4 regions of the Streptomyces sp. NPDC051051 genome follow, and region 1 is predicted to be linked to each of the others. Evidence: riboswitches for the same ligand, from Rfam matches in the RefSeq annotation. Region 1 holds a riboswitch; each other region holds the start of a gene.
What was found. Region 1 has a riboswitch for cyclic di-AMP ahead of AB0N31_RS07195 (transglycosylase family protein). Riboswitches for the same ligand answer to the same signal wherever they lie in the genome.
Positions count from the first base shown of each region.

Region 2: another riboswitch for cyclic di-AMP. It lies ahead of AB0N31_RS15075 (LysM peptidoglycan-binding domain-containing M23 family metallopeptidase); the one in region 1 lies ahead of AB0N31_RS07195 (transglycosylase family protein).
Region 3: another riboswitch for cyclic di-AMP. It lies ahead of AB0N31_RS22340 (M23 family metallopeptidase); the one in region 1 lies ahead of AB0N31_RS07195 (transglycosylase family protein).
Region 4: another riboswitch for cyclic di-AMP. It lies ahead of AB0N31_RS29215 (NlpC/P60 family protein); the one in region 1 lies ahead of AB0N31_RS07195 (transglycosylase family protein).

Region 1 is NZ_JBFBCB010000006.1:155,442-163,140, forward strand. Features, by position in the region: gene AB0N31_RS07180 (nucleoside triphosphate pyrophosphohydrolase) at 1-490, shown strand, start outside; gene AB0N31_RS07185 (cytochrome P450) at 587-1,885, shown strand; gene AB0N31_RS07190 (transglycosylase family protein) at 2,067-3,089, shown strand; cyclic di-AMP (ydaO/yuaA leader) riboswitch at 3,294-3,476, shown strand; gene AB0N31_RS07195 (transglycosylase family protein) at 3,480-4,190, shown strand; gene eno (phosphopyruvate hydratase) at 4,522-5,808, shown strand; gene AB0N31_RS07205 (septum formation initiator family protein) at 5,947-6,426, shown strand; gene AB0N31_RS07210 (DUF501 domain-containing protein) at 6,454-7,059, shown strand; gene AB0N31_RS07215 (Ppx/GppA phosphatase family protein) at 7,056-7,699, shown strand, end outside.
Region 2 is NZ_JBFBCB010000016.1:127,184-134,882, reverse strand. Features, by position in the region: gene AB0N31_RS15085 (DUF6126 family protein) at 1-5, shown strand, start outside; gene AB0N31_RS15080 (tyrosine-protein phosphatase) at 40-837, opposite strand; cyclic di-AMP (ydaO/yuaA leader) riboswitch at 1,361-1,553, shown strand; gene AB0N31_RS15075 (LysM peptidoglycan-binding domain-containing M23 family metallopeptidase) at 1,558-2,559, shown strand; gene AB0N31_RS15070 (DUF6250 domain-containing protein) at 2,853-3,566, shown strand; gene AB0N31_RS15065 (SGNH/GDSL hydrolase family protein) at 3,712-4,497, shown strand; gene AB0N31_RS15060 (TetR family transcriptional regulator C-terminal domain-containing protein) at 4,570-5,178, opposite strand; gene AB0N31_RS15055 (Glu/Leu/Phe/Val dehydrogenase dimerization domain-containing protein) at 5,220-6,398, opposite strand; gene AB0N31_RS15050 (MBL fold metallo-hydrolase) at 6,562-7,699, shown strand, end outside.
Region 3 is NZ_JBFBCB010000030.1:738-8,436, forward strand. Features, by position in the region: gene AB0N31_RS22335 (aldo/keto reductase) at 1-299, opposite strand, end outside; gene AB0N31_RS22340 (M23 family metallopeptidase) at 534-1,568, opposite strand; cyclic di-AMP (ydaO/yuaA leader) riboswitch at 1,576-1,735, opposite strand; tRNA gene AB0N31_RS22345 (tRNA-Met) at 2,042-2,115, opposite strand; gene AB0N31_RS22350 (dihydrofolate reductase family protein) at 2,182-3,321, opposite strand; gene AB0N31_RS22355 (MarR family transcriptional regulator) at 3,482-4,003, shown strand; gene ribA (GTP cyclohydrolase II) at 4,143-4,868, shown strand; gene AB0N31_RS22365 (NUDIX domain-containing protein) at 4,783-5,493, opposite strand; gene AB0N31_RS22370 (DUF4406 domain-containing protein) at 5,490-5,852, opposite strand; gene AB0N31_RS22375 (DeoR/GlpR family DNA-binding transcription regulator) at 5,930-6,718, opposite strand; tRNA gene AB0N31_RS22380 (tRNA-Lys) at 6,921-6,996, opposite strand; gene AB0N31_RS22385 (amino acid permease) at 7,086-7,699, opposite strand, start outside.
Region 4 is NZ_JBFBCB010000048.1:46,561-54,259, reverse strand. Features, by position in the region: gene AB0N31_RS29245 (PspC domain-containing protein) at 1-60, opposite strand, end outside; gene AB0N31_RS29240 (PspC domain-containing protein) at 204-1,526, shown strand; gene AB0N31_RS29235 (response regulator transcription factor) at 1,526-2,266, shown strand; gene AB0N31_RS29230 (NlpC/P60 family protein) at 2,277-3,347, opposite strand; gene AB0N31_RS29225 (hypothetical protein) at 3,826-4,179, shown strand; gene AB0N31_RS29220 (hypothetical protein) at 4,157-4,309, opposite strand; gene AB0N31_RS29215 (NlpC/P60 family protein) at 4,453-5,586, opposite strand; cyclic di-AMP (ydaO/yuaA leader) riboswitch at 5,636-5,811, opposite strand; gene pcrA (DNA helicase PcrA) at 6,043-7,699, shown strand, end outside.

The sequences.
Region 1 (7,699 bases):
GGCCATCGAGGACGGCGACCGCGACGAACTGCGCGAGGAACTGGGCGACGTCCTCCTGCAGGTCGTCTTCCACGCCCGCATCGCCGAGGAGCACGAGGAGGCCCCGTTCTCCGTCGACGACGTCGCGGGCACGATCGTCACCAAGCTCATCCACCGCCACCCGCACGTCTTCGGCGACGCCACCGCGACCACCCCCGAGGAGGTCAAGGAGCACTGGCTGCGCACGAAGGCGGTCGAGAAGCGCCGCGAGTCGGTCACCGACGGCATCCCCCTCCACCAGCCGGGCCTGGCCCTGGCGGCGAAGCTCGCGTCGAGGGTCCGCTCGGCGCACCTGGAGGTGCCGCTCCCGGCGGCGGAGGGCATCGGCTACGAACTGCTCGCCCTGGCGGCCCGCGCGGAGGCGGAGGGCGTGGACCCGGAGGCTGCCCTGCGAGCGGCGGCCCGCACCTATCGGGACGCGATCCGCTCGGCCGAAGGAGTGGGGGAGTAGGGCGGCGGCCCGTCGGGACCCCGCGATGCGGCAGCCGCGGGCCGTGGCCGCGCCGGGCCGGCGCGGCCGTCGCCCGGTCCCGGTTACCGTCGGGGAGTGACCCAGCAGCCCGCACCCGAGCCGTCCGCGCCAGCCCTGTTCACCTGGGAGTTCGCCACCGACCCCTACCCCGCCTACGCCTGGCTCCGCGAGCACGCGCCCGTGCACCGCACGCGGCTGCCCAGCGGTGTGGAGGCCTGGCTGGTCACCCGGTACGCCGATGCCAAGCAGGCCCTCGCCGACCAGAGGCTCAGCAAGAACCCGGCGCACCACGACGAGCCCGCGCACGCCAGAGGCAGGACCGGCATCCCCGGTGAGCGCAAGGCCGAGCTGATGACGCATCTGCTGAACATCGACCCGCCGGACCACACCCGGCTGCGACGCCTCGTCAGCAAGGCGTTCACGCCCCGCCGGGTCGCCGAGTTCGCGCCCCGCGTGCAGGAGCTGACGGACGGGCTCATCGACCGGTTCGCGGAGCGGGGCACCGCCGACCTCATCCACGACTTCGCCTTCCCGCTCCCCATCTACGCCATCTGCGACCTGCTCGGCGTTCCCCGCGAGGACCAGGACGACTTCCGGGACTGGGCGGGCATGATGATCCGGCACGGCGGGGGCCCGCGCGGCGGTGTCGCCCGGTCGGTGAAGAAGATGCGCGGCTACCTCCTGGACCTCATCCACCGCAAGCGCCTGGAGCTTCCCGCGGATCCGGCCCCCGGCGAGGACCTCCTCTCGGGTCTGATCCGCGCCTCCGACCACGGTGAGCACCTCACCGAGAACGAGGCCGCCGCCATGGCCTTCATCCTGTTGTTCGCCGGGTTCGAGACGACGGTCAACCTGATCGGCAACGGCACCTACGCCCTGCTGACCCACCCCGGGCAGCGCGCCCGCCTCCAGGACTCCCTGGCCGCGGGCGAGAGCGGCCTCCTGGCGACCGGCGTGGAGGAACTCCTGCGCTACGACGGCCCGGTGGAACTCGCCACCTGGCGGTTCGCCACCGAGCCCCTGACCGTCGGCGGGCAGGACATCGCCCCCGGCGACGCCGTCCTCGTCGTCCTGGCGGCCGCCGACCGGGACCCGGAGCGGTTCGCCGACCCGGACGTCCTCGACCTGTCCCGCCGCGACAACCAGCATCTGGGCTACGGCCACGGCATCCACTACTGCCTGGGCGCCCCCCTCGCCCGCCTGGAGGGACAGACCGCGCTGGCCACCCTCCTGACCCGGCTGCCCGATCTGCGACTGGACGCCGACCCGGCCGACCTGAGGTGGCGCGGCGGTCTCATCATGCGCGGACTGCGCACCCTGCCCGTGCGGTTCGGCCCGGCCGTTTCCGGTGAACCCCCCGCAGCCGTCCGCTGACCATCCGTTATGTGCCCGGACGGCGAAGCAGAAGTGACCATTCCTCACTTCTGTGATCTTCACGTGATCTGCGCGGCATTAACTTGTGACAAGTGATCGTCTGCCGATACGTTCACCTGTCAGCGCGGCGCCCCCCTTTCGCGGCCCGCGCAAGCACTGCTGTCTCGAGAAAGGCCCTTGCATGCTCTCCGGGAACGGTCGACACCGGCGCCCCCGCCAGGCTCCGGCCCTCCTCGTCGCGGCCGGCGTGACCGGCTCCGCGATCGCCATCCCGCTGCTCGGCGCCACCGGCGCGAGCGCGGCCGACGGCACGGTGTGGGACACGGTGGCGGAGTGCGAGTCCGGCGGCTCCTGGAGTGCCGACCAGGGCAACGGCGAGTACGGCGGTCTGGCACTGAGTCAGGACGACTGGGAGGCTTACGGCGGACTCGACTTCGCCGAGCGCCCCGACCTGGCCAGTCGCAACCAGCAGATATCCGTCGCGCAGAAGGTCCTCGCCGACCGGGGCGTCGGCGCCTGGGGCACCTGCGGGCTGACGTCCGGGCTCAGCAAGGAGAACGGCGCGGGCAACCTGGACACCGGGGTGGCGGACGACCCGTCCGGCTCCTCCGTGTCGTCCGGCTTGTCCGACCTGTCCAAGGGGTCGTCCGGCTCCTCGAACTCCTCGGGCTCCGCGGACTCCTCGGACGGCAAGACGGCATCGTCCTCCCCGTCGACCGAATCCTCCCCGGATGCCACGGACGAGACCTCTCCGTCCGCTTCGTCCTCTTCCTCCGGTAAGCCGGACAGCTCCTCGAAGTCCGATGTGCCGACGGCCGCGGACGCGGGCACCTCGGGAGCGGACGGCAGCTCGCCCACGGCCACCCCCGAAGTGGACGACTCGGACAAGTCGGTCCAGGAGGCGGGCTCTTGGAGCCTCGTCGACACCGGCTCCCTCGCCTCCGGCCGTCACCGCGGCACCTCCGCCGACGAGGTCGTGCCGGACGGCACCACCACCGCATCCTCCGGCCGGCACGCCGCGGGCACCTCCGGCAGCGCGGTGGGCACCTACGTCGTGCGCGACGGCGACTCCCTCGTCTCCATCGCCGACTCCCTTGACCTCGACGGCGGATGGCGCGCCCTCTACGCCGAGAACAGGGACGCCATCGGCGCCGACCCGAACAACATCGCCCCCGGTCAGACGCTCGACACAGGGGTGGAATAGGGCGGAAAAACGGGAAAAGCAGCGGGAGTTCACGTCACACTTCGCGCTGAATGTCCGTTTTGATCAAAGTGTGGGATGAGTCTCAGAAGGCGTGATCGTCTTTGAAATTCGGCCGAGCGCGTGTCTACGGTCGTGACCGCTCGGCAATCCGAGCCCCGGCTGTCGCAACGCCGAATCCTGCCAGTGGCAGCCCGGGAACAGTCGTCGCGTCAAGCGCCGTAGGCAGGAGCGGGGGACCCAAGGTAAGTGCCGTAACGGTCGGCTGACCGGAACGGCTCGGGGTGAAGCCACGCCTCCCCGGGAGCAGTGCTCCCGGACGGGAGTGGCCGGGCAACTCACACGGCCCGAACCCGACAGCTCACCTCGCAGGCGTCGGTGAGGGGATCCACCATGCTGTTTTCCGCCAAGGGCAAGCACCGCCGTCCGTCCAAGGCCACCCGCGCCGCCGCGCTCGCCGGGGTCACCGGTGTCGCCATCGCCGCCCCGCTGATGGCGGCCGGCAACGCCTCCGCCGCCACCGCCTCCGAGTGGGACGCGGTCGCCCAGTGCGAGTCCGGCGGCAACTGGTCCATCAACACCGGCAACGGCTACTACGGCGGCCTGCAGTTCTCCGCCTCCACCTGGGCCGCGTACGGCGGCACGCAGTACGCCGGCACCGCCGACAAGGCCTCGAAGTCCCAGCAGATCCAGATCGCCGAGAAGGTCCTCGCGGGCCAGGGCAAGGGTGCCTGGCCGGTCTGCGGCGTGGGCCTGTCCGGCGCCGCGTACAACGGCGGCTCGGCTTCCACCGGCTCGTCCACCGGCGGCTCCTCGGCCGGCTCCTCCTCCTCGGAGACCACCACCCGCTCCACCGAGAAGCAGAGCGCCTCCCGCTCCGCCGAGCGCCCGGCGGCCAAGTCCCAGAAGACCGTCACCACCCCGACCGGCAAGAAGGTCGAGAAGGGCGACGGCGAGTACAAGGTCGTCACGGGCGACACCCTCAGCTCCATCGCCCAGGCGCAGGGCGTCGAGGGCGGCTGGGCCAAGCTGTTCGAGCTGAACAAGGACATCGTCCAGGACGCCGACCTCATCTACCCGGGTCAGCAGCTGCACCTGAAGTGACATCCGGCTCCCGGCCGGACCACAGCCCCCTCGCAGCCGAGCCCGTCACGCTGAGGGCCTCGTGAGGGAGCCCCCGTCCCCGCGGTCCCCCCGCCCCGGTGCGTGTTCCCCCGTACGCACCCGGGCGGGGTTTTCTTTTCCCGTTCGCCGCCTTCTGTTGGCCACCCTCTTTGTTCCGGGCTGAAACAATGGGTACCGTCTCCCTGTCCACGGGACGGTCGGTCGGCCGACCGACGCCCCGAGGCGGTTAGGCTCTAGTCGCAAGGCTCAGCAAGGGCTCGTCACGGCCCGCTCGTGCCCCGCACAACCAGCGTCACATCCCAAGAAGGAGATGCTCGTGCCGTCCATCGACGTCGTCGTAGCCCGGGAAATCCTGGACTCCCGAGGCAACCCCACGGTCGAGGTCGAGGTCGGCCTCGACGACGGCAGCACGGGTCGTGCCGCCGTCCCCTCCGGCGCCTCCACCGGCGCCTTCGAGGCCATCGAGCTTCGCGACGGTGACCCGAACCGCTACCAGGGCAAGGGCGTCGAGAAGGCCGTCCTGGCCGTCATCGAGCAGATCGGCCCCGAGCTGGTCGGCTACGACGCCACCGAGCAGCGCCTGATCGACCAGGCCATGTTCGACCTGGACGCCACCGACAACAAGGGCTCCCTCGGCGCCAACGCCATCCTCGGCGTCTCCCTCGCCGTCGCCCACGCCGCCTCCGAGGCCAGCGACCTCCCGCTCTTCCGCTACCTGGGCGGCCCGAACGCGCACCTGCTGCCCGTTCCGATGATGAACATCCTGAACGGCGGCTCGCACGCCGACTCCAACGTGGACATCCAGGAGTTCATGATCGCCCCGATCGGCGCGGAGTCCTTCTCCGAGGCCCTGCGCTGGGGCGCCGAGGTCTACCACACCCTCAAGAAGGTGCTGAAGACCAAGGGCCTGTCCACCGGCCTGGGCGACGAGGGCGGCTTCGCCCCGAACCTGGAGTCCAACCGCGCCGCGCTCGACCTCATCATCGAGGCCATCAAGCAGGCGGGTTACGTCCCCGGCGAGCAGATCGCGCTCGCGCTCGACGTCGCCGCGTCCGAGTTCTACAAGGACGGCGTCTACGAGTTCGAGGGCAAGTCCCGCTCGGCCGCCGAGATGACCGAGTACTACGAGGAGTTGGTCTCCGCGTACCCGCTGGTCTCCATCGAGGACCCGCTGTACGAGGACGACTGGGCCGGCTGGAAGGTCATCACCGACAAGCTGGGCGACAAGGTCCAGATCGTCGGCGACGACCTCTTCGTCACCAACCCGGAGCGCCTGGCCCGCGGCATCGAGGAGGGCTCCGCGAACGCCCTCCTGGTCAAGGTCAACCAGATCGGCTCGCTGACCGAGACGCTGGACGCCGTCGAGATGGCCCAGCGCAACGGCTTCAAGTGCATGATGTCCCACCGCTCCGGCGAGACCGAGGACGTCACCATCGCCGACCTCGCCGTCGCGGTGAACTGCGGCCAGATCAAGACCGGCGCCCCGGCCCGCTCGGACCGCGTCGCCAAGTACAACCAGCTGCTGCGCATCGAGGAGATCCTCGACGACGCCGCGGTGTACGCCGGCCGCAGCGCCTTCCCGCGGTTCAAGGGCTGAGCCGCACGGCAACAGGGTTGAACCGGCCCGGCTGAGCCGTTGAGGGCTCATCCTGAGCCAGTCGTACGTACGTCCCCGTACCGGTCCCGTACCGTGTCCGGGGACGTACGCACGTGTGAGACGGGAGGCGGGGACGACATGGCCGTGAAGGACCGGGACCGTTTCTCCACCACGACCAGGATCAAGCTGCTCGGCGAGCAGACCGCGGCCCGGGTCTACCGGTCCCAGACCAAGCGCCAGGCCCGCCGCTCGCGCCTGACCGGCCGCGCGGCCCTCCTCGCCCTGGTCCTGTGCACGCTGATCGTGGCCCTGGCCTACCCGATGCGGCAGTACGTCTCCCAGCGCGCCGAGATCGCCGATCTCCACCGCGAGAAGGAGCAGGCCCGCGAGCGGGTGGAACAGCTGCGCGACCTCAAGGCACGCTGGCAGGACGACGCCTACGCCGAACAGCAGATCCGGCTGCGGTTGCACTACGTGATGCCGGGGGAGACGGGTTACATCGTCGTCGACCCCGACGCCGCCGAGCAGTCCCGCGCCGACCAGGGGGCCGCCGACCGCCCCTGGTACTCGAACGTCTGGGACGCCGTCGACAAGTCCGACGCCGCCGCCGGCCGATGAACCGACTAGAGAGACTTCCGTACAGGCATGGAAACCCCCCCGCCCACCACCTCCCGCACCGAGCCCACCGACGCCGACGTCGAGGCCTTCCAGCAGCAGCTCGGACGACCGCCGCGCGGACTGCGCGCCATCGCCCACCGCTGCCCGTGCGGTCAGCCGGACGTGGTGGAGACGGCTCCCCGCCTCCCCGACGGCACCCCCTTCCCCACGCTGTACTACCTGACGTGCCCGAAGGCGAACTCCGCCATCGGCACGCTCGAGGCGAACGGCGTGATGAAGGAGATGACGGAACGGCTCCAGACCGATCCCGAGCTGGCGGCGGCCTACCGGGCGGCGCACGAGGACTACGTGCGGCGACGGGACGAGATCGAGGAGCTGAAGAACTTCCCCAGCGCGGGCGGCATGCCGGACCGGGTGAAGTGCCTGCACGTGCTGGTCGCGCACTCCCTGGCCGCGGGGCCGGGAGTGAATCCGCTCGGGGACGAGGCGCTGGGCATGCTGCCGCAGTGGTGGGCCAGGGGGACCTGCGTGACGCCGTCCCAGCCGCCGGCCGGGGAAGGCCGGCAGGCGGACACGTCCGAGGACGGCACGGGCCCCTTCGCCTTCAAGCCGGTCGAGGGAGACGCCCGATGACACGCGTCGCCGCCGTCGACTGCGGTACCAACTCCATCCGTCTGCTCGTCGCCGACGCTCACCCCGACACCGGTGAACTGGTCGAACTGGACCGCCGCATGACCATCGTGCGGCTCGGGCAGGGGGTCGACCGGACCGGGCGGCTCGCGCCCGAGGCGCTGGAGCGGACCTTCGCCGCGTGCCGGGAGTACGCGGCGGTCGTCAAGGAGCACGGCGCCGAGCGGCTGCGTTTCGTGGCCACCTCCGCCTCGCGCGACGCGGAGAACCGGGACGAGTTCGTGCGCGGGGTGCTGGACATCCTGGGCGTCGAGCCCGAGGTGATCTCCGGCGACCAGGAGGCGGAGTTCTCCTTCACCGGCGCCACCAGGGAACTGACGGGCCGTGACGACCTGACGAAGCCCTACCTCGTCGTGGACATCGGCGGCGGCTCGACCGAGTTCGTCGTCGGGGACGACCGGGTGCGCGCCGCACGCTCCGTGGACGTCGGCTGCGTGCGGATGACCGAACGTCACCTGGTCGTGGACGGGGCGGTCACCGACCCGCCCACCGAGGAGCAGATCACGGCGATGCGCGCCGACATCGAGGCGGCCCTGGACCTCGCGGAGCGCACGGTCCCGCTGCGCGAGGCGCACACCTTGGT
Region 2 (7,699 bases), on a different contig from region 1:
AGTAGACGGCGGGGGAGACCGGACGCCGGGGGTGCCCGCTCAGTCGAGCAGGCGCTCCCGGAGCCGTTCGCGGGTCTCCGGGGCCAGACCGAGGCCCTGCTCCAGGTAGGCCTCGACGCCGCCCCAGGTGTCCTCGATGGTGTGGAACGCGGCCGCGAGGTACTCCGCACGGGCGTCGAAGAGGGGGCTCAGCAGCTCCATGACCTCGGGGGAGTACGCCTCGGGGGAGGTGCCGTTGCGGCGCACCTTGTAGCGGCGGTGCTTGGCGTTGGACTCCAGGTAGTCGGCCAGGATCGCCTCCTCCTCCACGCCCACCGCGAGCAGCGTCACGGCGATGGACAGACCGGCCCGGTCCTTGCCCGCCGCGCAGTGCATGAGCGCCGGGACGCTGTCCTCGGCGAGGGAGTGCAGCACGCGCGAGTGCTCGCCCGTGCGCTCCGTCATGATCGAGCGGTAGGAGGCGATCATCCGGCCGGCCGCCTTGCCGTCGCCGAGGATCTCCCGCAGCTGGTCGATGTCGCCGTCGCGGACCATCTTCCAGAACTCGGCTCCGTCCGCCGGGTCGGAGAGCGGCAGGTTCACATTGCGCACGCCCGGCAGCTCGACGTCCGGGCCCTCCAGCCTCTGGTCCGCCGCGTTGCGGAAGTCGAAGACCGTGTGCAGGCCCAGCGAGGCCAGGAACGCGGCGTCCTCGTCGGTGGCGTGCGCGAGATGTCCGCTGCGGAACAGCACGCCGTGGCGGACCCGCCGGCCGTCGACGGTCGGCAGGCCGCCCACGTCCCGGAAGTTGCGCACTCCGGCCAGCTCGGGCTCGGTCGACGGGATCTGCTGCGTCACGGGGGCTCCTCCCGGTCGTCGGTCCCGGCCGGCGCGGCTCGACGTGGCCACCGGAACACTTCCCTGACCATACGACATGGATGCCTGGGGCAAACGGGTCCTCGACCAGGCCTTCGAGACCTCCGCCGGCCCTGTTCGAACCGGGGGTCCGACGCGCGGGTCCGCCGGCGGAGGTCTCCCGGGAGGGCCGGTCGGGTGCGCACCCGGCGCACGGTGACCTTGATGTGTTGGTTATCCGCTCGTGCGACATCTGGGAGTTCTGTCCGAATTGAAGCCTTCATTCCAACTCGCTCTGGAATAAGGCGCTCTGGGGGCCTGTCACGTGAGCAGCGTCATATCCGTGACCCTGAGTCGCCCGTCATGCTCACGTAATACGGTTGTTTTCCAAGGCTGTTCATCGGAAAAGCGGCCTCTCGATTCACGGAAAGTGACCGGGAACTCCCACCGGGGATCAAGAGAAAGCCTCGACGAGCACAACCTTCGCTTGTCCCCGTGCGTCGTGGTCGCTTACGTTCCAGACCAATCCGGACGGACGCCCAATCCTGCCGCCGCCCGGAGCCCGCACACTCACCCGTGAACGGCAGGAGCGGGGGACCCACAGGCAGTACCGCCTGTTCCGGTCTCCGGAACGGCTAGGGGTACAGCCGCGCCCCGGCGCGGCCGGACATCTCCAGTCCGCACCCGACAGCTCACCTCGCAGGCGCCGGAGAGGAATTCGTCATGCCCGCCAAGGGTAAGCACCGCCGTCCGAAGCCCCAGCGCTTCACCCGCTCCATCGCCGCCGCCGGAACCGGCGGCGCCGCGCTCGCCCTCCCGCTCATAGGGGCCACCGGTGCGCACGCCGCACCGTCGCAGTCGGCGACGCAGGCGGTCTCCGCGGCTTCCGCGCTCTCCGCCGCTCCGGAAAAGGCCGTCCAGGCCGTTCCCGTGGCGCAGAAGTCCGCGAAGTCCACCACGACCTACACGGTGCGGTCCGGCGACTACCTCTCCAAGATCGCGGACGAGCAGGACGTCAGCGGCGGCTGGACCCGGCTCTACGCGGACAACCGCGAGGCCGTCGGGGACGACCCGTCGCTGATCCACCCGGGTCTGAAGCTGTCGATCGGCAAGAAGGCCGCGACGGGCACGGCCAAGTCGCCGTCCGTTTCGTCCGGTTCCTCCTCCTCGTCGAAGCGGCCCTCGGGCTCCACCGCGAAGTCGTCGGCGTCCTCGGGGTCGGCGGCGTCCTCGAAGTCGTCCTCCTCGGACTCCGCGAAGCCGTCCTCCTCGAAGGCGTCCACGACGCAGGCCGCCGAGAACACCACCGCCGCCACCGGCTTCGCCCTCCCGGTCTCCGGCGCGACCGTCGGCACCCCGTACAAGATGTCCGGCAGCATGTGGTCCAGCGGGTACCACACCGGTGTCGACTTCGTCGTCCCCACCGGCACCTCGCTCAAGGCCGTCGGCGCGGGCACGGTCGTCTCCGCGGGCTGGGGCGGCGCGTACGGCAACCAGGTCGTCATCAAGCTCGCCGACGGCTTCTACGCCCAGTACGCCCACCTGTCCTCGCTCTCCGTCTCGGCCGGCCAGTCCGTCTCCGCCGGTCAGCAGGTCGGCCTCTCCGGTGCCACCGGCAACGTGACCGGCCCGCACCTGCACTTCGAGATCCGCACCGGTCCCGACTACGGCTCGGACGTCGACCCGGTCGCCTACCTCCGCTCGCACGGCGTCTCCGTCGGCTGACGTACGGCTCGACCTCCCGCCCGACACGCCGCCGAAGGCCGGCCCCCGATCCCCGGGGCCGGCCTTCGGCGTTTCCGCATGCGCACCGGCACCGGCACGGCACCGGCGCCCGCGCGATCTTGCACGTTCGTGATCGTTCCATTGCGGTTGCGTGGCGGGCGGGCCAGGGGCGTCGACAGGCGGGGCGGGGTGGGGACACAGTGACCGGAAGGGCGGCAAGCGCTTTCTCCCGCGGTGCGCTCCGTCCGCCTCACGTCCTCCCGCGTCACCACGCCCTGAAGGAGCCGCATCCCATGACCACCACCCGCAGGGCCTTCGGCGCCCTGGCCGCCGGCGCCGCCCTGGCCGCCCTCGCCCCCGCGGCCGCCGCGAGCGCCGCGCCCCGCCACCGCCGCCCGATCGCCCACGACGACTTCCGCCGCGGCCTCGGCAAGTGGGCCGTCGAACTGGAGAAGGGCGGCACCGTCACCGCCTCCCGCGGCACCCTGGAGGTCGACGTGCCCGCCGGCGCGACGATCTGGTTCAAGGAGCGGCTCGAAGGGCCGTACGTCCTGGAGTACACGGCCACCCCGGTTTCCGCGGGCGGCGTCAACGACCGCGTCTCGGACCTCAACAACTTCTGGAACGCCGTCGACGCCCGTTCCCCGGACGACCTCTTCGCCACCGCGCGCGGCGGCGCCCTCGCCGAGTACGACCACCTCAGGACGTACTACGTCGGCTACGGCGCCAACGGCAACACCACCACCCGGCTGCGCCGTTACGTCGGCCGGGCGGGGGAGCGGCCGCTGCTGTCCGACTACACCGAGCCGCTGCTGGTGCCGAACGCGCCGCACCACGTCCGCATCGTCTCCGACGGCTCGACCGTCCGCTGGTGGAACAACGGGCGGCTCGTCTTCGACCACACCGACCCGGAGCCGTACACCGCCGGGCACTTCGCCTTCCGCACCACCTGGAGCCATTTCCGGATCGACGGCTTCCGGGTGTGGTCGTTGCACCGACACGGGTGACGAGGGCCTTATTCCCACATTGGCCAAGTCTTTAGGAGTGGCTTATCTCACCGCCCGTCAACCCCTGCCTACGGTCGCGTAAGTCACATTCGAAGGTGAATCATGAACGGCTGTGGCAGACGATTCGAAGAATGACGACAGCTCAGTGATCGGGTCGTACGTGGCGGTGGGGGACAGCTTCACCGAGGGCGTCGGCGACCCCGGTCCCGACGGGAGGTTCGTCGGCTGGGCCGACCGGTTCGCGGTACTCCTCGCGGACCGGCGGCCCGAAGGCGACTTCCGGTACGTCAACCTCGCGGTGCGCGGCAAGCTGCTCGACCAGATCGTGGAGGACCAGCTTCCGCGAGCGGTCGAGCTGGCACCGGACCTGGTCTCCTTCTGCGCGGGCGGCAACGACATCCTCCGGCCCGGCACCGACCCCGACGAGGTCGCCGAACGTTTCGAGCGGGCGATCGCGGCCCTCGCCGCGGTGGCCGGCACCGTGATGGTGACGACCGGGTTCGACACCCGTGGCGTCCCCGTGCTCAAGCACCTGCGCGGCAAGATCGCCACCTACAACGGACACGTGCGCGCCGTCGCCGACCGGTACGGCTGCCCGGTCCTCGACCTGTGGTCCCTGAAGTCCATCCAGGACCGGCGGGCCTGGGACGGCGACCGGCTCCACCTCGGGGCGGAGGGCCACACGCGTGTGGCGCTGCGCGCCGGTCAGGTCCTCGGCCTGGAGGTGCCCGCCGACCCGGAGCAGCCCTGGCCGCAGCTCCCGCCGCGCGGCACCCTCGAGATCCGGCGCGACGACGTGCAGTGGGCGCGCGAGTACCTGGTGCCGTGGATCGGGCGCCGGCTGCGCGGGGAGTCCTCGGGCGACCACGTGACCGCCAAGGGCATCCTCTCGCCCGACGACATCAAGATGCGGATCGCCGCGGTGGCGTGAGCCGACCGGCGCGACCGGCCGTTCCCGGGGAGCGGCCGGCCGCGCCGGTGCGCGGACCCGGCCGGTACGGCTTCAGCGATCCTGGGGTCCCGCCATCCCCAGTTCCCGGGTCAGCGCCTCCTCCACCCACTCCTGCGCGCGGCTCCGGGACACTGCGCCGTCGTAGGACGTGAGCTGTACGGCGAGGCCGTCGAGGAGGGCCGTCAGGCGCAGGGCCGTCCCGGCCGGGTCGGGACAGCGGAACTCGCCCGCGGCCACCCCCTCCGCGATCACCTCGGCGAGCGCCGCCTTCCACCGCCGGTCGAGATCGCGGGCGACCTCCCGCAGCGCGGGTTCGCGCAGCGACACCGCCCAGCCCTCGATCCACAGCCGCCAGCCCTTGGCCGGCCCGGTGGGGGCGTACCAGCGCACCGCCGACCGCAGCCGGCGCAGCGCGGTCGTCCGGCGGCCGAGCAGCTTGCGCAGATGGGCCAGGTCGCCCTCGGCGGCGTAGGCGAACGCGTCGGCGACGAGCCGCTCCTTGGTGGAGAAGTGATAGAGCACCAGCGCGTTGCTCACGCCGAGCGCCGAGGCCACGTCGGCGATCCTGACCGCCGCCACGCCCCGCGCCTCGATCTGCTCGATGGCCGCCCGCAGCAGTTCCTCGCGCCGCTCGGCCACACTCAACCGGACCCTTGCCACGCCGTCACCCTACACAGGGCCTGCGACCTGCGCGGACGCCGTCAGCGGTGGTGGCCGAAGCGCTCCGCGATGACCGGCAGCCGCTGCTCGGCGATGGCGTGCGCGGCCTGGCGAGGGGTCGTTCCGTCGGACTCCGCGCGCGCCAGTACGCGTTCCACCAGCGCGCGCATCGAGCGGCGCGTGTGGGCGAACGCCTCCCCGGCGTCCGCGCCGATGTCGCCGAACAGCGTCCACCACCACCAGGCGTTCGTCCCGGAGTTGACGACGACGTCCGGCAGCACGCTCACCCCGCGCGCGTGCAGCAGCTCCTCCGCCTCGGGCAGGACCGGCATGTTGGCCGCCTCGACGATCCAGCGCGCGGTGATCCGCGCCTGTTCCCGCGGCCCGATCGCGTACGACACGGCGGCCGGCACCAGCACCTCCGCCTCGGCCGACAGCCAGGCGTCGCCCGGGAGTTCGGCGAAGCCCGGGCGCAGCGCGCCGCGGTCGACGGTGCCGTGGGCGTCCCGCGCGGCCAGCAGCGCCTCCACGTCGAGGCCCGCCGGGTCGGCGATCGTGCCCTTGACGTCGGCGACGGCCACCACCGTCAGCCCCGCGCGCGCGAGGAAGCGCGCCGTCGCCCCGCCCATGGTGCCGAACCCCTGGAGGGCCACCCGGGTGCCGGCGTACGGCACCCCCGCCCGGTCCAGGGCCGTGAGCACGGACTCGGCGACCCCGCAGCCGCCCACCAGTTCGTCCAGGCCGATGCCGTCCACCTCGACCGCGAAGGCGTCCGCGAGCCGTCCGCGGGCCGCGTGCTCGTCGTCGAGCAGCGGATAGACGGCCTGGATCGACGACACCAGCCCGGCCTCGACGGCGGCCCGGTCGACGACGTCCTGGCTGAGCCCCAGGTCCTCACCGGTGGTCCAGCAGCTCTCGACGTACGGCCGTACCGCCCGCAGGTACCGCACCAGCAGCCCGTACGCCTCCGGGTCCCGGGGATCGCAGTCGATGCCGCCCTTCGCCCCGCCCAGCGGGACGTAGCGCGCCGCCGGGTCGTAGTGCAGGGCCTCCTTGAGGCTCATGCCGCGGGCGAGGCCGGTCACCTCGTCGAGGGTGCAGCCCTCCCGCATCCGCAGGCCGCCGCTGCAGACGCCGCGCACCAGCCGGTCGACGACCAGGTGACCTCGGCGGCCGGTGAGGTGGTCGGTCCAGGTGAGGGACAACAGGGGGGCGGTCATACGGGCTCCTCGCCGAGGACCTTTACTGAACAGTGAGTCAGTATCGGGAACCTGCGGGCACCGTGTCAACGAGCTGCGGCCACCCCCTCCGAACAGGCGAGCGGAGGTTTGTCGGACCGGCCGACCATAATGGGAACCCTCAGCGACTCCACCTGGAGGTACCGTGGCCGGATTCCGTTCCCTGAGCCCCGGGCTCCGCGCACTGCAGCCCGAGGCCTTCGGCGCGGACCCGAGCGGTGAGCGCATGGCGCGCATCCGCAGATCACCCCACTTCGCGAACGGGGTCTTCCAGAACCCCGGCGGGGAAGCGAGGACCCGGCCCTCGGGCTCCCCGCTCGACCTCGCCAAGGCCTTCTTCGACAAGGACACCCGCCCCCGCCGCGCCCCCTCCGGCACGGTCCCGGTGCACCCCACCACCCTCGCCGACCTGGCCCGGCCGCCCGCCACGGGCCTGCGCCTGACCTGGATGGGGCACTCCAGCGTGCTCGCGGAGATCGACGGACACCGGGTGCTGTTCGATCCCGTCTGGGGCGAGCGCTGCTCCCCCCTCCCCTTCGCGGGCCCCAAGCGCCTGCACCCGGCCCCCCTGCCGCTGGCCGCGCTCGGCCCGGTCGACGTCGTCGTCATCTCGCACGACCACTACGACCACCTCGACCTGCCCACCGTCAAGGCGCTGGCGGGCACGGACACCCTGTTCGCGGTGCCGCTCGGCGTCGGCGCCCATCTCGAACACTGGGGCGTGTCCGCCGACCGGCTGCGCGAGCTGGACTGGCACGAGGCGACCCGGATCGGCGGCCTCACCCTCACCGCCACCCCGGCCCGTCACTTCTGCGGCCGGGGCCTGCGCAACAGCCAGCACACCCTGTGGGCCTCCTGGTCCGTCGCCGGCGACGAGCACCGGATCTTCCACAGCGGGGACACCGGCTACTTCGACGGATTCAAGGACATCGGAGCCGAGCACGGCCCGTTCGACGCCACGATGATCCAGATCGGGGCGTACTCGGATATGTGGCCGGACATCCACATGACCCCCGAGGAGGGACTGCGCGCCCACCTCGACCTCCAGCGCGGCAGTCCGGGCGGGGTTCTGCTGCCGATCCACTGGGGGACTTTCAATTTGGCGCTGCACGCGTGGGCGGAACCGGGGGAGTGGACGAAGGACGCGGCCGAGGAGGCCGGCCAGGCGGTGGCGTTCCCCCGTCCCGGCGAGCCGTTCGAGCCAGGGGGGAAGCTGCCGGCCGAGCCATGGTGGCGCGAGATATCCCATCCGATCGCGCACCCGTGGCGGCGTCCACGGGGTG
Region 3 (7,699 bases), on a different contig from region 1:
CCGGTCAGCCCCTGGTGGTCGGGGTGCTGGCTCACCTTGGTCGCGATCACGAGGTCGTCGCGGTTGCCGCGCGCCTTCGTCCACCTGCCGATGATGGTCTCGGACTCACCGCCGCTGTTGCCCGGGGCCCACGACGAGTACGAGTCGGCGCTGTCGACGAAGTTGCCGCCGGCGGCCGCGTAGGCGTCGAGGACGGCGAAGGAGGCCTCCTCGTCCGCGGTCCAGCCGAAGACGTTGCCGCCGAGGGCGAGCGGGAAGACCTCGAGGCCGGAGGAGCCGAGCTTGCGCAGGGACGTCATGTCCGATGACAACACCCTGGCCGGAGGCGCGCATTCCGCGCCTCCGGCCAGGGTTCACGAACATCCGGGAAACATCCGGGCGTAGACCTCACCGACCCCCGTGACACTTCCCGGAAGACCTCGGGAGACCCGGCAGGGCCCCGAGGAGACTCTCAGGGACCGGCAGGGATCCCGAGGAGACTCTCGGGGCACCCGGCGGAGTCCGGGTCGCCGGGGAGCTTCTCCGGCGGCTTCTCAGGGGTTGAGTCCCTTGTCCCGGAGCCAGGCGGCCGGGTCGATGCCGGTGCTGCTGCCGCCGGGGTGGACCTCCAGGTGGAGGTGGGCCCCGGTGACGTTGCCCGTGGCGCCGACGCGGCCGATGATGTCGCCGGTGGCGACCTTCTGGCCGACGCTGACGCCGATGGAGGACTGGTGGGCGTACCAGATCTCGGTGCCGTCCTCGAGGGTGAGCACGGTCTTGTACCCGTACGACCCGTCATAGCCGGCGGAGGTGATGGTGCCGCTGTGCACGGCCTTGATGAGCGTGCCGGTGGGGGCGGCGAAGTCGAGGCCGGTGTGGTACCCGGAGGACCAGTAGGCGCCGGCCTGACCGAAGGTCGAGGTGATGGTGTACGAGGAGGTCGGCAGCGCGTACTGCTTGGCCAGTTCGGCGAGGCGCTCGGCCTCCGCCTTCTTGGCGGCTTCCTCTGCGGCCTTCTTCTTGGCGGCCTCGGCCTTGGCCGCGGCCTCCTTCTCGGCCTTGGCGGCGGCATCGGCGGCGGCCTTGGCCGCGGCGGCCTCGGCGGCCTCCTGCGCCTTGGTCTCCATCTGGGTCTGCTGCGACTCGGCCTGCGCCATGATCCGGTTGCGCAGCGCCTCTCCGGCGTCGGCACCGCTGTCGGCGCTGTCGGCGGCGACGGCCTCGGTGCCGAAGGCGCCGAAGGTGCTGAGCGCGGGCGCCGTCTCCTCGGGGGTGTCGTCGTCCGAGATGAGGGAACCCACCGAGGGGAGGTCGGGCATGGAGATGGAGACGGGCGACTTGCCGGTGTTGGCGCTGGCCATGCCGGCGCCGCCGACGGCGGCTATGACGCCGACGCCGAGAACGGTGGAGCTGCGGGCGAGTCCGCCGCGCTGCTTGGCGACGCGGTGCTTGCCGCGCACCGGACGAACGGAGTCCGCGGTGGGGTTCCATTCCTCCCAGGGGCCCTCGTCGGTACGGTAGGTGCCGTAGCCGAAGGTCTGCTGGCCGGGCACGGCGGGGGCTTCTGGGGCAGGCCGGTTGGACGCCACGCGGGCGTGCTCCTTTCCTTCCGTCGCCTACCGGGTTAGCTGACGGGTTCGGAGCGGGAAGGTCTCCTACGCGCGTATACCGGCCGTGACTGTACGGCGGCTTCCGCGCGATTCACCCCAAGTTGGTGGTTCCCCGGTTCCCTTGCGGGATTCGACGCGTGCGCGCGGAGCCGCCTCTTGTGACGGCTGGGACGACCGCGCTGCGTTATCGAACGTTAATAGACGCGGGGGCGGGATTCCAAGCCGTTCGGCTTGATCAACAACATTCATGGCCTGGACTTTCAGCCCAGGACCGATGAAAAACGGGCGAGTTGACCGGCCGCCCGAACGGTTCAGCGGTCACCGGGGTTTTGATGGTGACTCAGATGTTATGCGCAGGGCTCCGAGGCGTTCACCGTCCGTGACGGGAAGGATCGCCCTGACGCACCGAGGGCCGGAATCCCGTGATCAGGATTCCGGCCCTCGGCCTTGAGTAGCGGGGACAGGATTTGAACCTGCGACCTCTGGGTTATGAGCCCAGCGAGCTACCGAGCTGCTCCACCCCGCGTCGGTGTGACACCAGTCTACGCCACGCGGGGGACGCTCAGAACCACGGTCGGCCCCGGAGGACCGGTCAGGGGGTCCGGCGGAGCAGATGGCCGTTGGGCGCCTTCGCCTGCTCCTCGTACTCGGGAAGGACGACGACGTCCGCGCCCGCCGCGGCCAGCAGGCCGCTCCCGTCGGCGTCGGTGACGAAGGTGTCCGGCTCCCGCCAGGCCGTCACGACCCGGCGCACGCCCGCGTCGAGGATGAGACGGGCGCACGGGGCCGGCCGGGAGGAGCGCCGGGCGCAGGGTTCCAGGCTGCTGTAGACGGTCGCGCCGGCCAGCCGGGGGTCGGCGGGGTCGATCTTGGCGAGGGCCGCCTCCTCGGCGTGGACGACGGGATCGCCCGCCTCGCGGGAGTGGCCGCGCGCCAGCTCCGTGCCGTCGGCCGCCACCACGACCGCGCCGACGCTGAACGCGGTCCGCGACGGCGGGCAGGCGACGGCCAGCTCGCAGGCGAGGGCCAGCCAGTGCCGGTCGGCGGCGGCGGGCAGCGGCCCGGTACCGGGCGCGGTGGGCTCGTACGACATGAGGACCACGTCCTCGATGCGCCGGGTCCCCACCAGCCGCAGGCGTCCGCCCTGATAGCCACCGGGGCCGAACAGCCGGGGCGCGTCCGGGTCGCCCACGAACAGGGGGGCCAGGACGAGCTGGAGTTCGTCGGCGAGGCCCTCCTGGAGGAGCTGGGTGTGGATCGTGCCGCCGCCCTCGACCATGAGGCGCCGCACGCCCCGCACGTCGTGGAGGTGTTCCAGGAGCCGGCGCCAGTCGAGGCCGGGGCCCAGCGGGACGACGTCCGCGGCAAGGCCGAGGGCACGGGCGCGGTCCGCACCGGCGTCGGTGGTGAGGAGGACCTTCTCCCCGCCGGTGTGCCAGAACTGCGCCGCCGGGTCCAGCTCGCCGGTCCCGCTGACCGTGACCTTGAGGGGGTACTCCGGTTTCCCGGCGGCCACCCGGGCGGCGCGGCGGACGGGCGAGTTGACCAGCAGGCGTGGATTGTCGGCGCGGATCGTGCCGGCCCCGACCAGGATGGCGTCGACGGAGGCCCGCACCTCGTCGACCCGGTCGAAGTCGGCCGGGCCGGACAGCAGCAGCCGGTCGGGGCCGGTGTCGTCGAGGTAGCCGTCGAGCGAGACGGCGGCGGACAGCAGGACGTACGGGTACGGCATCGGCGCGGGTCTCTCCGGGGTCGGGGTCGGTGAACGGGCGGGGACGGGGTCCGGCGGCACGGCGGGGCCCGTCTCGGGGTCGGTGGACGGCGGTGCCCGGTGCGAGGGCGGTGACCCGGACGGGCTTGGTTCAAGTTTGAAACAAAACTACACTGGCCGCATGACGACCCGCTGGCTCTCCCCCGAGGAGCAGCGCGCCTGGCGCGCGTACATCGCCGGATACCTCCTCCTGGAGGACGCGATCGACCGGCAGCTCCAGCAGGAGGCCGGCATGCCCCACGCCTACTACTCCATCCTCGCCCACCTCTCCGAGGCGCCGGAGCGGCGGCTGCGCATGACCGACCTGGCGGAGCACCTGAAGGCCACCCGCAGCAGGCTGACGTACGCCGTGACGCGGCTCGAGAAGGACGGGCTGGTGCGACGCGAGGACTGCCGGTCGGACAAGCGGGGAAGCGTCGCGGTCCTGACGGACGCGGGCATGGCGGTCCTGGAGAGCGCGGCGCCCGGTCACGTCGAGACCGTGCGCGGCCTGCTCTTCGACCGGCTCACGCCCGAGCAGGTGGGACAGCTGGAGGAGATCTTCACGCAGGTCGCGCGGGGTCTCCAGGGAGGCGGCGGCGAGGCCGCGCCCGAGGATCCGCCGTGGCGCCGGCGCTCCTCGCCCTGTTCCGGGGCGTCGTGAGCCGACGGCCCCGCCCGTGAGCCACCGCACCATTCCATTGCTTCAAATTTCAAGCATGCGGTAGGGTCACGAACAGGAGATCTGCTTCAAATCTGAAGCAGAAGCCGTGCGCACTGTCCCCCGGACCCGGAGAACCCGCATGCTCGACACCCCCGCCGCCACCCGGCGTGCCCGCGTCCGGGTACCGCTGCGCTTCCACGACGGCTACTCGGTGGACGCCGAACTCGTCACCTTCCACGGCCTCGCCGACGGCCAGGAGCACGTCGCCGTCGTCCTCGGCGACCCCGGCCCCGTCCCGCTCGTCCGGCTGCACTCCGAGTGCCTGACCGGCGACGTCCTCGGATCCGCCCGCTGCGACTGCGGCCCGCAGCTGCGCGAGGCGGTCGAGCGCATCGCCGACCGCGGCGGAATCCTGCTCTACCTGCGCCAGGAGGGCCGCGGCATCGGCCTCTACAACAAGCTCGACGCGTACGCCCTCCAGGACCAGGGCCTCGACACCTACGAGGCGAACGCCGCCCTCGGGCTGCCGGAGGACGCCCGGGACTACACCGCCGCCGCCCAGATGCTGCGCGCCCTGGGCGTCACGGAGCTGGACCTGCTGTCCAACAACCCCGACAAGGCCGAGCAGCTCCGCGGACGGGGCGTCGACGTCCGCGACCGCGTGCCCACCGGCGTCTTCACCACCCCGCACAACGTGCGCTACCTGCGGGCCAAGGTCCTGACGACCCGGCACACCCTGCCCCTGGCCGACCTGACCGAACGCACCGAGTCCACCGAACTCACGAGTCGGGACGCGACCGGCTCTCCCCCGCCGGCCGGCTCCGGCCGAACGGCCCGTCCAGCGCCGCCCATTGGAGCAGCATGATGGTCTTCGCGTCGGCGATCCCGCCGGTGCGGACCAGGGCGAGCGCCTCGGTGAAGGGCAGTTCCACGACCGTGATGTCCTCCCCCTCGGCCGCGAGGCCGGCCCGCTCCACGCCGGGCGCCGAGCCGTCGTAGGGGGCGGCGAAGAAGCTCAGGCGTTCGGTGACCGAGCCGGGGCTCATGAAGGCGTCGAAGACGTGCTCGACCTCGTGGACGGTGCGGCCGGTCTCCTCCACCGCCTCGCGGCGGACCGCCTCCCGCGGGTCGTCGCCGTCCAGCAGTCCGGCCGCGGTCTCCAGCAGCATGCCGTCGGGGTGGCCGTTGACGTACGCGGGCAGCCGGAACTGACGGGTGAGCAGGACCGTGCGCCGGTCGGGGTCGTAGAGCAGGATGGTCGCGCCGTCGCCGCGGTCGTAGGTCTCGCGCCGCTCGCGGCTCCAGTGGCCGTCACCGTGCCGGTAGTCGAAGGTGGTGCGGCGCAGCACCGACCAGTCGCAGGCGAGCACCTCGACGTCGACGACGCGCACGCGCGCGTTGCCCGTCAGGTCGCGGCCCTGGCGGTCGAGTCCGGTACGGCCGCGGGGGTCGGGGACGTCGATGCCCGGCCGGCCCGTCGGGGCGGTCATCGGGTGCCGCCGGCGGCCGGCACGTCGGCGAGGTCCGCGTAGACGTCCTTGCCGCGCGCGTGCGCCCGCTCCACCATCCGGTCCGCGCCCGGTGAGGGGCCGCCGATCCGCAGGACGGCGTCGCAGCGGTCCAGGAGTCGCTCGGCGACGGGGTGGAAGAGTTCGTCGAAGAGCGGGTCGCCGGGACCGCCGCTGCCCGCCGTCTCCAGCAGGGGCAGTGCCAGCGCCTCGCCGGTGACCGGCAGGTGCCCGGCCCGGAACAGGACGAGGGCGGTCTCGTTCATGGCCCGTACGTTCGCGGCGAGCTTCGCGGGGTCGTCGCCGGTGCCCGAACGGTACGGGCCGGCGACGAGGATCATCAGGGGCGGGTGGGACACGGGCTCACTCCTCGGCTCGGTGGGCGGACGGACGTCCTGGACCAGCGGTGGACCGGCGCTCAGACCAGCAGCGTCTCCACGCCGGCCTCGCGCAGCGCCCGGAGGGTCTCCGGGCCCGCGGGGTGGGTGTCGGGGCCGGCCGCCGCGCCGTCGGTGACGAAGGCGTGGACGGCGTCGAGCGGGGCGACCCGGTTGAAGGCGCGCACGCCCAGCTTCGTCGCGTCGGCCACCGCGACCGTGCGGTCCGCCTGGCCGAGCCCCACCCGTTTCACGGCCGCGTCGTCGAGCGAGAACTCCGACCAGCCGTGCCCGGCGTGCACCCCGCCGATGGACATGACGAACAGGTCGAAGGCGAGGGACTCCAGGGTCCGCAGTGCCAGCGGCCCCACCAGGGACCGCTCGCCGGGCCGCGAGCGGCCGCCGACGACCAGCAGTTCGACGCCGGGCCGGTCGGCCAGCCGTACCGCCGCCTGGAGACTGAGCACCGCGACCGTCAACGGCCCGCGCGCGGCGAGGTGTTCGGCCACGTGCACGGTGGTGGTCCCGGCGTCCAGCAGCACCCGCGTCCCCGGCTCCACCAGGTCGGCGACGGCCGCGCCCAGCCGGTCCTTGGTCGCGCCCTGCCACGCCTCCCGCGCGTCGAAACCGGCGCCCTCCTCGCGGGCCCGCGCGGGTACGGCCCCGCCGTGGACCCGGCGCACCAGGCCCTGTTTCTCCAGCGCGTCGAGGTCGCGGCGGACGGTCATCTCGGACACCCCGAGCCGTTGCGCGAGTTCGGCGACGGACACCTGCCCCGCGGCTCCCTGGACGAGCCGCAGGGTCAGGTCCAGACGGTCGGCGACTCCCATGAGGTCATTTCTATCATCTGAATGTGAGAACTCACATTTGTTTGTGAGATCCGGCGTTCCCGCGTCCCCGGCCCCCACCGGCACCGCCGTGGTGATCGCCGCCGGCCCGACCGGCAACGCGGCCGAGGTCGTCGTCAACGGCCGACCGGTCCCCGGGAACGCCGGAGCCCCCGCGCCGGAAGACTCCGGTGCGGGGGCTCTCTGGTAGGCCCTGTGGGACTCGAACCCACAACCAATGGATTAAAAGTCCACTGCTCTGCCAATTGAGCTAAGGGCCCAGGCGATGTTGCCTCCCCGAGCATAGCCGGAGGTGGCCGTGTCGCCGATCGGGTATCGGGACACGGCCGCGCCGTGCGGCGAAGACCGGTCACGGATCGACCGGCTCCGCCGTCATCTCCGCCGCCTCGCGGGGGACCACCTGCCCGTCGACGGGCCTGAGGAACCAGTGCCGCGCCGAGGCGAACCACCACACGGCCGCGAAGCCGAGGACGACCAGGACGGCCACCGGGGCGTAGTTGAAGGTCTCCGAGGTCACCGGGGAGACCTGGGGGAGCATGAACAGGACGGTGATGACGCCCACCCAGAGGACGGAGATCACGCCGATCGTCCGGGACCACCGGCCCAGGTGCCAGGGGCCGCGGGCGAAGTCGTCGCCCTTGCGCAGCCGCAGCAGGGTCGGGATGACGTAGGCGATGTAGAGGCCGATGACGGCGATGGAGGTGACGGCCGCGTACGCCGTGACGTTGATGAGGTAGGGCAGGCCCAGCAGCAGCGCGCCGCCGGCCGCGAGCCAGACCGCCGCCACGGGGGTCCGGGTGCGCGGGCTGACGGTGCGCCAGAGCCGCGAGAAGGGCAGGGCCCCGTCGCGGGAGAAAGCGTAGATCATGCGGCTGTTGGCGGTGACGGAGGCCATCCCGCAGAACAGCTGCGCGCCGATCACGACGAGGAGCAGCAGTTTGCCCGCCGTGGCGCCGAGTGCGT
Region 4 (7,699 bases), on a different contig from region 1:
CGCGTCGGGTGCGCCGCTCCCGTCCGGTCCGGTGCCCGCGGCGTGCTGGTGATCCGTCATGAGTCCATGGTGGCGGGCGAGCGGCCCCGGCGGCAGTCGGAACGACCCTGGTCGGACCCTGATATCGGCCCTGAGCCGCCGCCCGGGACGCGTGCGACGTGCGGGGCCGTCGAAGATCAGGGGCGTCTCGGGGGCGAACCCTGATGCCCGGGACCTGCGGCCGTGTGACCATCGTTGGCATGCCGGAAGCCGCAGCAGCGCCACTCGTCGAACCGCGGCCGCCGCGCAAGCTCTACCGCAGTGGCGACGGACGCTGGCTGGGTGGTGTGGCGCGGGGGCTCGCCGGACATCTCGGGCTGCCCGTGATCTGGGTGCGGCTCGTGTTCGTCGGCCTGTTCATGGCGGACGGCCTCGGCGCCCTGCTCTACGCGGCCTTCTGGTTCTTCGTGCCGCTCGGCATCGGCGGGGTCGGCGACCAGCGGCCCCCCTCCTTCGTCGCCACCGGGACCGCGCCCGACGGCCGCCGCAGACTCGTCGCCCGCAAGCCCGACAAGGGCCAGATCGTCGCCCTGCTCCTCATGGTCGTCGTCGCCATGGTCTTCGTCGGCAATGTGAACGTGGGCAGTGGCGCCAAGGCCTACCTCCTGCCCGCCGTGCTGGTCGGGGCGGGGGTAGCCCTCGTCTGGCGCCAGGCGGACAACGCCCGGCGGGCCCGCTGGGTCGAGGTCGGCCGCCGACGCCGTACGCTCACGCTGCTGCGCGCCGGCGCCGGTGTCCTGCTGGTCACCGCGGGCGTCTCCGGCATCTTCGTCCTCCAGGGCTCCGCCGCCCACCTCGGCTCGGTCCTGCAGGCGGCCCTCGCCGTCCTGGTCGGCATCACCCTGCTCGCCGGGCCCTATCTGGTGCGCATGACGCAGGACCTGTCCGAGGAGCGACTGATGCGCATCCGCGCACAGGAGCGGGCCGAGGTCGCCGCCCATGTGCACGACTCGGTGCTGCACACCCTGACCCTGATCCAGCGCAACGCGGAGAACGCGGGCGAGGTGCGCCGCCTCGCCCGCGCCCAGGAGCGCGACCTGCGCACCTGGCTGTACAAGCCGGAGGGCACCGGCAAGGACGAGGCGGACGAGCCCACCGCCCTCGCCGACGCGGTCCGGCGCCACGCCGCCGAGGTGGAGGACAAGCACGGCGTCCCCCTGGAGGTCGTGGTCGTCGGCGACTGCCCGCTCGACGAGCGGCTGACCGCGCAGATGCAGGCCGCGCGCGAAGCGATGGTGAACGCCGCCAAGTACGGTGGCGAGGGCGGCGCCGTACAGGTCTACGCCGAGGTCGAGGGCAGGACGGTCTTCGTGTCCGTCCGGGACCGCGGTCCCGGCTTCGACCTCGATTCGATACCCGCCGACCGGATGGGCGTCAGAGAATCGATCATCGGCCGCATGGAGCGCAACGGCGGCACGGCGCGGCTCCGGGCGGTCCCGGGCGGCGGCACGGAGGTCGAGCTGGAGATGGAGAGGGCGGAGAAGTGATGAGCGACCCGACCGAGACGAACGGCACGACGGGGGCGGCCCCGGCGGCTGCGCCCGCGCACGGCGAGGGCGGCACCGGACGGCACGTGCGGGTGGTCCTCGTCGACGACCACCGCATGTTCCGCACGGGCGTGCAGGCCGAGATCGGCCGGACCGAGGAGACCGGTGTGGAGGTCGTGGGCGAGGCCGCCGACGTCGACCAGGCGGTCACGGTCATCACCGCGACCCGGCCCGAGGTCGTCCTGCTCGACGTGCATCTTCCGGGCGGCGGCGGCGTCGAAGTGCTGCGCCGCTGCGCCCCGTTGATGAGCGACGCCGAGCGGCCCGTGCGTTTCCTCGCTCTGTCCGTCTCGGACGCCGCGGAGGACGTGATCGGCGTCATCCGCGGCGGCGCCCGCGGCTACGTCACCAAGACGATCACCGGCACCGACCTGGTCGACTCCGTCTTCCGCGTCCAGGAGGGCGACGCGGTCTTCTCGCCGCGGCTCGCCGGGTTCGTCCTGGACGCCTTCGCCTCCACCGACGCCCCGCCGGTCGACGAGGACCTCGACCGCCTCACCCAGCGCGAGCGCGAGGTGCTGCGCCTCATCGCACGCGGTTACGCCTACAAGGAGATCGCCAAGCAGCTGTTCATCTCGGTGAAGACGGTCGAGTCCCACGTCTCGGCGGTGCTGCGCAAGCTCCAGCTGTCCAACCGCCACGAGCTGACCCGCTGGGCGACGGCCCGACGGCTGGTGTGACGGGGGAGCCTCAGACCACCCGGGTGGCCCCCGCGTACGGCATCTCGTCGATCGGTGCCACGCGCACCGGGGCCGACGGGTTCGGGGCGTGGATCATCCTGCCGCCGCCGATGTAGAGCCCGACATGGGTGATGCCGGGGTAGAAGAACACCAGGTCGCCCGGCCGGAGTTCGGAGCGGGAGACGCGGCGCCCGGCGTCGATCTGGGCGTACGTCGTGCGGGGCAGGGAGACGCCCGCCGAGCGGTAAGCCGCCTGGACCAGGCCCGAGCAGTCGAAGGCGTGCGGGCCGGTCGCCCCCCACACGTAAGGGCTGCCCAGCTTGGCGTAGGCGTAGGAGACGGCCGCCGCCGCGCGGGAGCCGGTCGCGGTGGCCGCGCCGGGGGCGGGCAGGTCGGCACGGGCTCCCGCCGAGGTCCGTGAGGCACGGGTATCCGTCCCGCCGCCCGTGTCCGCGGTGAGCCGCGCCCGTTCCTCGGCCGTGAGCCGGTTCAGCAGGCGCCGCGCCGCACCCAGCTTGTCGGTGATCGTCTTCTTGTGCCGCTTCAGCTCCGCCTGCCGCGTCTTGAGTGAGGTCAGCTGGACGCGGGCGGCGCCGCGCAGCTGCTCGATCTCCCGCAGCTGCCTGCCGACCCGGGTGACGGCGGCGGACTGGCGGTCGCCCGCCCGTTCGGCGAAGGCGGCGTTGTCGAGGTACTGGTCGGGGTCGTCGGAGAGTGCGAGCTGCACCGCCTGGTCGAGGCCGCCGCCGCGGTACTGCGCCGCGGCCATCGTCCCCAGCGCCTCGCGGGCCGTGTTGAGCCGGGCCTCCTTGCGCGCGGCCTCGTCGCGCAGCGTCTCCAGGCGCCGTTCGGCGGCCTTCGCCTTCTCCTGGGCGCCGTTGTACTTCTCGGTGGCGGCCTCGGCCTCCTGGTACAGCTTGTCCACCTTGGCCTTCACCTGTGCCGGGGTGGGGTTCGGCTCGGCGTGCCCGATCCCGTCGAAGGCGGTCGCGCCGGCCACACCGGCGAGGGCGATGGTCGCCGCCGCGCGGGCCGTGTGGCCGCCGGCCGAACGCTGACGGGGCTTGCGGTGCGCTGCCACGTGGGACTGCACGTCCTTTCGTCGACCGCCTCGTCGGTACGGCCGCCGGGGACCGGGGCCGCGGGGACGGGCCTCGGCCGCCGGGGGGAGCGGACGCACGGCCGCGCGGTGCGGCTGACGCGCCCGGCGACGCCCGCACGGGGGAGCGGAACGCCGCCGGACTCTCGGCGGTGGTGTCCGGCTGCCGCCCCGGGCCGGGCGGCGGTGGGAAGCCGGTCACCTGGGGGAGGACGCTAAGCCCGTTCGGGCCGGTCCGGTGACGCGATGTACGGAAGTGACAGGAGCGGACTGCCGGGTGACCGGAAGTGGCCCTACCGCCGGTCCCAGGTCGTCGACTTCACGCGGCGGGCCGACCGATGCGGTGAATCCGGGGCGCCCCGGAGCGGCACGCTGCTATGCGGCGCGCAGGTGCCCGAGGGGGCGGTGGGTGCGGGCCGGTGTCGGGAGGTGTCCGGCCCGGTGGCTAGCATCCGGCCTCATGGACCTACTCATCCACCTCTTCGTCGGCCTGCACATCGTCGGCATCGCCGCGCTGCTCGGCGGTTTCCTCACGCAGCTGAAGGCGATGGGGCAGGGCACGGCCCGCTTCGTCCCCGCGATGCTGCACGGTGCCGCGACGATGCTGGTCACCGGCGTGATCCTGGTCGGCCTCAACCAGGCGGACGACCAGGCGGTCAACAACATCAAGATCGGGGTGAAGCTGGCCCTGCTGATCGTGATCCTCGGCCTCGTCTACGTGAAGCGGGACGACGAGCGGGTGGAGAAGCCCCTGTTCGGCCTGGTCGGCCTGCTGACCGTGGCCAACGTCTTCATCGCGGTGCTCTGGACCTGAGCGACGCCCGCCCGTCCGCGACCGCGCCCGCCGCGACGGCCGGCCACGCCGCCACCGCGACCCACAGCAGCACCTCCCCGGAGCCCTGCAGCCACGGCACGCCGACGACGGCGACCCACAGCGTCGCCACCGCCGTCATCCCAGGGGGAACACGGTCACCCGGCGGCGCGTCCGGTGCGGGGCACGCCGCCGATGCCAGGGAGCGTACGGAGGTTTCCCCAGGACGCGCGCGGGGGCGCAGGACGACGCCCGCCCCCGCGCGCGGCACTCCCGTCAGGCCGGGCGCACCACGCTGTGGATCGACGACTCCCCGTCGTAGTAGATCGACTCCTCGCGCACGTACGCGCCGGGCTTCGGGGCGTGGATCATCATGCCGTTGCCTATGTAGATGCCGACGTGGGTGACGTCGGCGTAGAAGAAGACCAGGTCACCGGGTTGCGCGGCGGAGAGGGAGACCGTCGTGCCGGCGTTCACCTGGTCGTAGGTGACGCGCGGCAGGGAGACGCCGGCGGCCTTCCAGGCGGCTTGGGTGAGACCGGAGCAGTCGTAGGAGTCCGGACCGGTCGCACCCCACACGTACGGCTTGCCGATCTGCGCGCGGGCGAACGCCAGCGCCCTCTCGGCCTTGGTGGCGTACGAGGAGTCCGTGGACGTGGAGGGGGACGACGAGGGCGTCGACGTGCCGGTGCCCGCCGGATCCGACGCGCCGGCGCTCTCCTGCTGCGCGGCCGCCGTCTGCGCCGCCTGCTGCTCGGCCAGCTCGGCGGCCTTGCGGGCGGCCTCCTGCCGCTTCCGCTCCTCGATCTTCGCCAGTCGCGCCTTCTCCTCGGCCGTCAGCTGCGACAGCAGCGCGCGGGCGGAGCCGAGCTTCTTCTGGACGGCGGCCTTGGCGGTCCTCAGGTCGTTCTGCGAGTCGGTCAGCGTCCGGAGGCTCTGGGAGGCCTCCTGGCGCTTCTTCATCGTCTCCGCCTGGTCGGCGAAGTAGTCGTCGACCGCGCCCTTCTGGCGGTCGGTCACCCGCCCCATCAGCTGCGTCTGGTCGAAGTAGTCCTGCGGGGAGTCCGCGAGCAGGAGGGTCGCCGTGTCGGGGGCGGAGGCGCCGGTGCGGTACTGGGCTGCGGCGTAGGTTCCCAGCTCCTCGCGCGCGTCGTTGAGCTTCTGCGCGCGCTGCGCGACGTCGTCGAGGAGGGTGTCGACCTTCTTGCGCTGCTTGGTCGCCTTCTCCTTGGCGGCGTTGTACTTCTCGGTGGCCGACTCCGCCTGGCGGTAGAGGTCGTCGACCTTCTTCTCGACCTCCTCCAGGCTCGGCCTGTCGTCGGTGGAGGGGGCGGCGGTGGCCGTCTGCGAGAGCAGGGCCACCGAGGTGAGGGCGGCGGTGGCGAGAGCGGGCGTACGGATGCCTGCCATGCGCGTGCTCGCGGGACGCGGCTTGCGGTGCTGCGACGCCAAGGGAGGCGACTCCTTCCAGTTTCCGCCTACCGGGTTAGCTGTCGGGTTCGGGCGAGGATGCTTCGGAAGGGTTGCCCTACGGCTCGTCCTCCCCGGAGGGGAGTGAGCCGATTCACCCCAAGGTCTCGGTGGGTCCCCGGCTCCGGCTGCCGCGGGGCGCACCGGACTCGGCGGAGGCCGCGCGGCCCGGCGAGGTTCGCCGGAAGGGGTCGAGCGGCCTGCCCGGCACGGTAGCCAACTGGTGTGCCCCCTGTGAAGGTTGGTGGGTGATATGCCCGATACATTTTCGTGACCTCCGGACGGTTTGCCGTCCGCGGTCACCGACGGTGCAAGGGGGGCGCCGGAAGGTGAGGGGTCGGGATGTTTCCCGGACGGCCTCGGGTTGTCGGTGGGGCGGCCTAGACTCGGAGAGCGATGAGCAGCCTCTTTGACGACAGCTTCCTGGCGGACCTCCAGGCCCCCCGCGGCCACGACGAGGAACCCCCGCCACCGCCCGAGGACGATCACTCTCCGGAACCGGTTCCGGACGATCTGTTCGGCGGGAAGTTCGACGTGCCGCCGGACCGGGACACCCACTACCGCGACGGCGCCCCGCGCCCCCCGATCGACGCGGCGGCACTCCTGGAGGGGCTCAACGAGAACCAGCGCGCGGCCGTCGTCCACTCCGGCACCCCGCTGCTCATCGTCGCCGGTGCCGGCTCGGGCAAGACGCGCGTGCTGACCCACCGCATCGCCCACCTCCTCGCCGAGCGGCATGTCCATCCGGGCCAGATCCTCGCGATCACCTTCACCAACAAGGCCGCGGGCGAGATGAAGGAGCGCGTCGAGCAGCTCGTCGGCCCGCGGGCGAACGCGATGTGGGTGATGACCTTCCACAGCGCGTGCGTGCGCATCCTGCGCCGTGAGAGCAAGCGGCTCGGCTTCACCTCGTCGTTCTCGATCTACGACGCCGCCGACTCCAAGCGCCTGATGGCCCTGGTCTGCCGCGACCTCGACCTCGACCCCAAGCGCTTCCCGCCCAAGTCCTTCAGCGCCAAGATCAGCAACCTCAAGAACGAGCTGATCGACGAGGAGGACTTCGCCGCCCGGGCCGCCGACGGCTTCGAGAAGACCCTCGCGCAGGCCTACGCCATGTACCAGTCGCGGCTGCGCGAGGCGAACGCCCTCGACTTCGACGACCTGATCATGACGACGGTCAATCTCCTGCGCGCCTTCCCCGACGTCGCCGAGCACTACCGGCGCCGCTTCCGGCACGTCCTCGTCGACGAGTACCAGGACACCAACCACGCCCAGTACGCCCTGGTCAGGGAGCTCGTCGGCTCCGTCGAACAGCCGGTGGACGTACCGCGGAACGCGGACGACCTGCCGCCCGCCGAGCTGTGCGTCGTGGGCGACGCCGACCAGTCGATCTACGCCTTCCGCGGGGCGACCATCCGCAACATCCTCCAGTTCGAGGAGGACTACCCGGACGCCACCACGATCCTGCTGGAGCAGAACTACCGCTCCACCCAGACGATCCTCACCGCCGCCAACGCCGTCATCGAGCGCAACGAGTCCCGCCGTCCCAAGAACCTGTGGACCAATGCGGGCGAGGGTGCGCGCATCACCGGCTACGTCGCCGACACCGAGCACGACGAGGCACAGTTCGTCGCCGACGAGATAGACCGCCTCACGGACGCGGGCAAGGCCAAGGCCGGTGACGTCGCCGTCTTCTACCGGACCAACGCCCAGTCCCGCGTCTTCGAAGAGGTCTTCATCCGCGTCGGCCTGCCCTACAAGGTCGTCGGCGGCGTCCGCTTCTACGAGCGCAAGGAGGTCCGGGACGTCCTGGCCTACCTGCGCGTCCTCGCCAACCCCGAGGACTCGGTCCCGCTGCGCCGCATCCTCAACGTGCCCAAGCGCGGCATCGGCGAGCGCGCCGAGGCGATGATCGACGCCCTCTCCCAGCGCGAGAAGATCAGCTTCCCGCAGGCCCTCAAGCGCGTCGACGAGGCCTACGGCATGGCCGCGCGCTCCACGAACGCCGTCAAGCGGTTCAACACGCTGATGGAGGAGCTGCGCACGGTCGTCG